Cupriavidus taiwanensis LMG 19424: one gene and its partner. The protein of the gene in region 1 interacts with the protein of each later gene in a pairwise test. Links are inferred from orthologs where the notes say so. Each region holds a gene or a part of one and is shown in the gene's direction. Other genes may lie near its edges.

Evidence for each region.
Region 2: the proteins of grpE (region 1) and RALTA_RS22880 interact in binary tests that used the Escherichia coli proteins (3 or more experiments, as listed by UniProt). The link is inferred for Cupriavidus taiwanensis LMG 19424 from one-to-one orthologs.

Annotation. Positions count from the first base shown.
Region 1 is NC_010528.1:1,147,669-1,150,717, forward strand. Bases 1-2,737 are described here. They hold grpE (nucleotide exchange factor GrpE), read left to right. Parts: upstream 1-949; coding sequence 950-1,525; downstream 1,526-2,737. Other genes in these bases: hemH (ferrochelatase), read left to right, coding at 1-39; RALTA_RS05320 (RNA-binding S4 domain-containing protein), read left to right, coding at 36-431; RALTA_RS30620 (hypothetical protein), read right to left, coding at 501-674; RALTA_RS05335 (thioredoxin family protein), read left to right, coding at 1,653-2,084; RALTA_RS05340 (phospholipase A), read right to left, coding at 2,106-2,737. Outside these bases: more of RALTA_RS05340, read right to left, coding at 2,738-3,049. UniProt on the Escherichia coli protein: Participates actively in the response to hyperosmotic and heat shock by preventing the aggregation of stress-denatured proteins, in association with DnaK and GrpE. It is the nucleotide exchange factor for DnaK and may function as a thermosensor.
Region 2 is NC_010530.1:1,618,997-1,622,265, reverse strand. What follows is about bases 219-3,175. They hold RALTA_RS22880 (Nramp family divalent metal transporter), read left to right. Parts: upstream 219-1,035; coding sequence 1,036-2,316; downstream 2,317-3,175. Other genes in these bases: RALTA_RS22875 (manganese catalase family protein), read right to left, coding at 2,392-3,175; RALTA_RS22885 (hypothetical protein), read left to right, coding at 777-989; RALTA_RS22890 (PAS domain-containing protein), read left to right, coding at 219-507. Also shown: more of RALTA_RS22890, read left to right, coding at 70-218; more of RALTA_RS22875, read right to left, coding at 3,176-3,269. UniProt on the Escherichia coli protein: H(+)-stimulated, divalent metal cation uptake system. Involved in manganese and iron uptake. Can also transport cadmium, cobalt, zinc and to a lesser extent nickel and copper. Involved in response to reactive oxygen.

The DNA of each region.
Region 1 (3,049 bases):
CGGCGCACGCGTGCGCAGGCGCGGGGAGCGGCGGCATGAACGTGGATTTCGAGGCGGATGCGCGCCAGCGCATCGACAAATGGCTGTGGTGCGCGCGTTTCTTCAAGACGCGTTCGCTGGCGGCCGAGGCGGTGGAGCGCGGCAGGGTGACGGTCAACGGCCAGCTTTGCAAGAACTCGCGCGAGGTCAAGCCCGGCGACAAGGTGGTGCTCGAAGCGCACCAGCAGCGCTGGGAGCTCGAAGTCAAAGGCATCGCCCCGGCGCGCGGGCCGGCGCCGGTGGCGCAGACGCTGTATCAGGAAAGTGCCGAAAGCCAGTCGCGGCGGGCCGCCGATGCCGAGCGCCGGCGCCTGCAGCCGGAGCCCTCCGCGCAGCTCCAGGGGCGCCCGACCAAGCGCGACCGCCGCCGCATCGACGACTTCAAGGGCTGACATGGCAGCGGCGGCACCGTTTCCGGCGCCGCCGCGCAATGGACAGCCGGGGTGAGCGGGGTCGGACGTCTATTCCTGCGACACGTCCGGACTGACAATGGGAACAATGTAGTGCTTGAACACCGCCTTGCCGCTGCCATACTCCGTATCGCGCGGGGTGAAGGCGCCGGACAGGCAGATAAAGACGGTCATGACCGCCAATGCGGCCACGAGGCACAGCGTCACGACTGGGAGCTTATGCATGGCCAACCTTTCGGAAGCGGCGCAAAAATGAACCATCTCCTGGGCCCTCGCCATTTTTGTCATTTTTCTTACTAAGAATCTTAGTGAGGGCATTGCCGCAAAGCAATAAGGCGTCGATTGCAACGGGCCAGGCTTTGTAACCGTGTGTTTCAGCGTCGCGCCGGCGCCACTCTTGAAATGCGGCGAACTGCCACCACCTGCACCGGACACACGCCGATTTACCACCCGCGGCCGAGCCTCACGGCGGCCGCGACACTGCATTGATACGGATCGACATGGAAGACCAGAAGCAGACGCCATCCAACCAGACTGCGACGCCTGCGGGCGATGAGGCGACCAGCACCGCCGCCGCCAGCCCGGAGACCGGCGCGCCCGACACCGCGGCTGCCGCCGTGGACGACGTGGCGGCCCAGCTGGCCGCCCTGGAAGCCAAGGCGAGCGAGCATTACGACCTGTACATGCGCGCCGTTGCGGAAGGCGAGAACATCCGCCGCCGGGCGCAGGAAGATGTCGCCAAGGCGCACAAGTTCGCCATCGAGAACTTCGCCGACAACCTGCTGCCGGTCATGGACAGCCTGCAGGCCGCGCTGGCCGACGGCTCCGGCGATATCGCCAAGCTGCGCGAAGGCGTCGAGTTGACCGCGCGCCAGCTGGCCGCCGCCTTCGAGCGCGGCAAGATCGTCGAACTCAATCCGGTGGGCGAGAAGTTCGACCCGCACCGCCACCAGGCCATCTCGATGGTGCCGGCGGACCAGGAGCCCAATACCGTGGTGACCGTGCTCCAGCGCGGCTACACCATCGCCGACCGCGTGCTGCGCCCGGCGCTGGTCACGGTGGCGGCGCCGAAGTAACCCGTCAGGGGTTCCACGCGGACGGGCGTTGCCGCCTGTCCGGTCCCGGCGCCCGGTGCCTGCCGGCCCGGGGCGCTCGTCATCGGCCGCCGGCCCCGTCCGGGGCGAACCGCATCAGGAGCGAACCATGAGCACTGAACTGCAAGCCGGCGCGCCGGACCCGTCCGCGGCCCCGCATCTCGACCACCGCGCCTTTGACGCGCTGGCCATGCGCGAGGTCGACGATGCCACCATCGACGGCGCCATCGCCGCGGCCGGCGATGCCCTGGTGTGCGTGTTCTTCTGGGGTGTGGACTGCTTCAACTGCGAAATGGCCAAGAAGGCCATGCTCGCCAATCCCGGGCCGCTCCGGGCGCTGGAACTGCACTGGCTGCATGCCAACGTCTACGCGCATCCGCAGCTGGGACGGCGGTTCGGCCTGCACGGCATTCCGGTGTTCATGTTTTTCCAGAACGGCAAGAAGCTCGGCCGGGCCACCGGCTGGCACGGCCACGGGCAGTTTGCCGCAGCCGTGGCCAATGCGCGCCTGAAGGCCAGCGGCAAGCCGCTGGCGGGCTAACGCAGCCGGCGTCTCATTGCATCAGCGCGTCAGCGCGTAGCCGATGCGGAACTGCCAGGGCAGCTTGTGGTTGTAGTCGAGCAGGCTCTCGCCATAGCCGACGAAATATCCCGCCATCAGGTACCCGGCGGTGCCGGGGATCAGCCGCGCCATCGGGTAGGTGAGCTGCGCGTCGACGCTGCCGTACCACTTGCGCGTGCCCTTGCGCAGCGTCGCCGAGAATTCCCATGAGTCCGGCCGCCCATAGGCGATGCCCAGGTCCATGAAGCCGCGGTAGTGGGCGATGTCCGGGTTGTCGGCCTTTTCCACATAGGCGTAGAGCTTGGGCGCGACGCGCCAGTGCCAGTCGTTCTGGTCGCCGAAATAGAAGGTCGGCTTGACGAATACCGTATTGATGCTGCGCGACTCCACGCCGTTGCGGCCGTTGGATTCATGCTCCAGGCCGGCGGCCAGCGACAGCCGGCTGATCACGTTGTTGTGCACGCCCGTATCCGACAGGTAGTAGAACAGGCTCGGCCGGTAGTTGGTGTCGCGGAACGGCGCCGAATCTTCGCTCAGGTCCCACAACGAGAACTGGGTGTAGCTGAAGTAGAGGTTGTCGAACAGGCGCTTCGAGGCAGGATCCTCGCCCTCGAAGATGCGGTACTTGAAGCTGAACTGGAATTTTGCGTTGGCGCCGCCGTTCGCACCGACCATGAAGTACATCGGGTCGTGGAACGACAGCCGGGCGCTGTCGCGCAGGTCGGCCGGGGCAGGGGCCGTGGTCCCGGCCGTGGTGATCCCCGTGACCGGCACGGGCGCACTGTCGGCGGATTCGGCACTGTCCGCAGCGGCCGGCGCTTGGCTGGCCACCGGCGGCGTCGGCGTGGCCGCCTCGCCAGGTTGCGGCAGCCGGTTCAGCGTGACCAGCACCGGCGCGGCGTCGATGCCGGTGGCATCGAGCCGCACCTGGCCACGCAGCACCG
Region 2 (3,269 bases), on another replicon or contig:
GCACGCTACCTTGATGGCACCGGCGGACCCCAGGCCGCTGCCGTTTGCAGATGACGAGAGGGAATCCCCATGACAGAGCAGATCGACTACGCGCAACTGGTGTCCGCCATCGGCGACGCCATCATCATCTCCGACGCCAAGGGCGCCATCACGCTGTGGAATCCCGCGGCCGAGCGCATGTTCGGCTTCACCCAGGCAGAGGCGATGGGCCAGTCGCTGGACCTGATCATCCCCGAGCGCCTGCGCGGGCGGCACTGGGAAGGCTATGACAAGACCATGGCCACCGGCATCACGCGCTACGGCCATGACCTGCTCAAGGTGCCGGCGGTCGGCAAGGACGGCAAGGCGATGTCGATCGCCTTCACCGTGTCGCTGCTCAAGGACGCCGCCGGCACCATCACCGGCATTGTGGCGGTGATCCGCGACGAGACCGCGCGCTTCCAGGAAGAGCGGGCGCTGAAGAAGCGGCTGGTGGAACTGGAGAGCCAGGTCAAAGAGCAGGCCTGAGGCGCATGCTGCCGGAGTGACCCCTGGACACCGCTGCGCGGTGCGCTTGCGCGGCCCGGCCTGCTGGTCAGCGGCGAGACGCCTTCGCCGCACAACAGGCGCGCGGAGGCCCCGGATACGGTCTTCGTCGGTGCGCTGGGCGCGGTAGGTTGCAACGATTTTCCGCACGCGCTGGCGCACGGCGCGCCGGCGCGTAAAGCTTGCAAGCCGGCATGGCTGGCGCAGCGCCGGAATTACCACGCAGGCACCGCGTGCGCCGCAGCGAGCGCATGGCCAGCTTTGCCGCGCAGGAACGATCCTTGCGCCGCGCCAAGTCTGCCGGCACCGCGGTGGTCCGGCCCATCGGGAGAATGGCGATGGATCGAGACGGCTGGTTCTGGCGGCGCTGGCGCTGTCATCCCGTGCGCATGACAGTGGGCCTGTTCATCGTTGCGGCGGGCGCCGCGTCCATGCTGGCGCGGCTGCTGCCGCCCCCGGTGTAGCGCCGCCAGCCGTGCGCTGATGCCTCCCGACTGACCCTGCCGACTGATGCCTCCCGAACTCGCCGCCGCGCCGCCGGCCTACGCGTGGCGCGACTTCGCGCGCTTTGCCGGACCCGGCTACCTGGTCGCGGTCGGCTATATGGATCCCGGCAACTGGGCCACCGATCTTGCCGGCGGCTCGGCCTATGGCTATCGCCTGCTGTGGGTGGTGGCGATGGCCAGCGCCATGGCCATGCTGCTGCAAGTCATGGCCAGCCGCCTCGGCCTGGTCAGCGGGCTGGACCTGGCGCAGGCGTGCCGGCGGCATGCGTCGCCGCTGTCGGCGTGGTCGCAATGGGTGCTGTGCGAAGTGGCGATCTGCGCCGCCGACCTGGCCGAGGTGATCGGCACCGCAATTGCGCTGAACCTGCTGTTCGGACTGCCGCTGCCCTGGGGCGTGGCGCTGACCGTGCTCGATGTGCTGCTGGTGCTGGTGCTGCAGCAGCGGGGCTATCGGCGGCTGGAGGTCTTCGTCATCAGCATGGTGGTGCTGGTGCTGGGCTGCTTCCTGCTGATGCTGGCGCTGGCGCAGCCCGCGTGGCCTGACCTGGCGGCCGGCCTGGTGCCGCGCATGGCCGTGCTCGGCGACGCCGGCGCGCTGTATATCGCCACCGGCATCATTGGCGCCACGGTGATGCCGCACAACCTGTACCTGCACTCCGCCGTGGTCAAGACGCGCCTGCCGCACGCGGACCGGCAGGGCACCGAACGCGCGCTGCGCTATATCGCCTTCGATACGGTCACGGCGCTGGCGGTTGCGTTCGTCATCAACAGTGCGATCCTGGTCACCGCCGCCGGCGTGTTCCATGCGGCCGGACGCACCGACGTCGCGGAAATCCAGGACGCGTATCGCCTGCTCAGTCCGCTCACTGGCGCCACCTGGGCCAGCGTGGTGTTCGGCGTCGCGCTGCTGGCGTCGGGGCAGTGCTCGGCCGTGACCGCCACGCTGGCCGGGCAGGTGGTGATGGAAGGGTTTATCCGCACGCGGCTGCCGCCGTGGGCACGCCGCCTGCTGACGCGCTGCGTGGCGATCGTCCCCGCGCTGGTGGTGGCCATTCTCTTTGCCGAGCGCGGCATGGCGCAACTGCTGCTGGTCAGCCAGGTGATCCTGAGCCTGCAGCTGCCGTTCGCGGCGATCCCGCTGCTGCGCTTTACCAGCGACCGCAGGCTGATGGGCCGCTACGCCAATTCGCGCACGGTGTTCGTGCTGGCCACGCTGGCCGTCGGCATCATCGTCGCCATGAACGTGGCGATGGTGGTGATGACGCTGACGGCGTGGCGACCGTAGTGCCCGTAGTGCACCTGCAGTGGGCCCTGTATCGGCCTGTATCGGGCCAGTATCGGGCCCGACCCGCCGCGCATGTCAGGGCTGAGGGTTCTGCTGCGGGTCGTCGGCTTCGGCCTCGCCTGATCCCAGTTCGGCGCCGGTCAGCGGATCGCTCTGCGGATCGGAGGCGGCGCGCATTGCGAACGCTTCCAGCGTGCCCTGCTGCTCGGCGGGCAGGTCGACCTGGGCGGTGCCGTCGCCGCCATCCACCGCGGGCGTCGGGCTTTCGACAAAGACGAAGCTGCGGTCCGCATTCCATGGCCCGCGCATCGCCTCGCCCTGCGACATCTTGAAGTAGACGTTGGCGAACTGCGGATCGCCCGGCGTCTTGCCCGGCGGGAAGCTGGGCGTGATCGAATACAGCGCCTTCTCGAACGACTTCTGGTGCGAGATCTCGCGCGTCATCAGGAAGCCAAGGGCCTCTTGCACGCTGGGGTCGTCGGTCACGTTCATCAACCGCTCGTAAATGATCTTGGCGCGCGCTTCGGCCGCGATGTTGGAGCGCAGGTCGGCCGTGGGCTCGCCGATCGTGTCGACATAGGCGGCCGTCCACGGCACGCCCGCGGAATTGACCAGCGCCGGTCCGCCGCCGAACAGCACCTGCGTCACGTGGCTGTCGTTGCCGGCGCCTTGCAGCGAGCGGTAAAGCTCGGCTTCCCGGTCCAGGCCCTCAGCCAGTTCACCCTTGGCGCCGCGGTTGAGCATGGCGATGATCGAGCCGATCACCTCCAGGTGGCTCAGTTCCTCCGTGGCGATATCGAGCAGCATGTCCTTGCGGCCGGGATCTTCCTCGGCCAGGGCCTGCGTGAAGTAGCGGCATGCCGCGGCCAGCTCGCCTTGCGGGCCGCCGAACTGCTCCAGCAGCAGATTCGCCAGGCCAGGGTCGGGACGCGATACGCGCACGGTGTATTGCA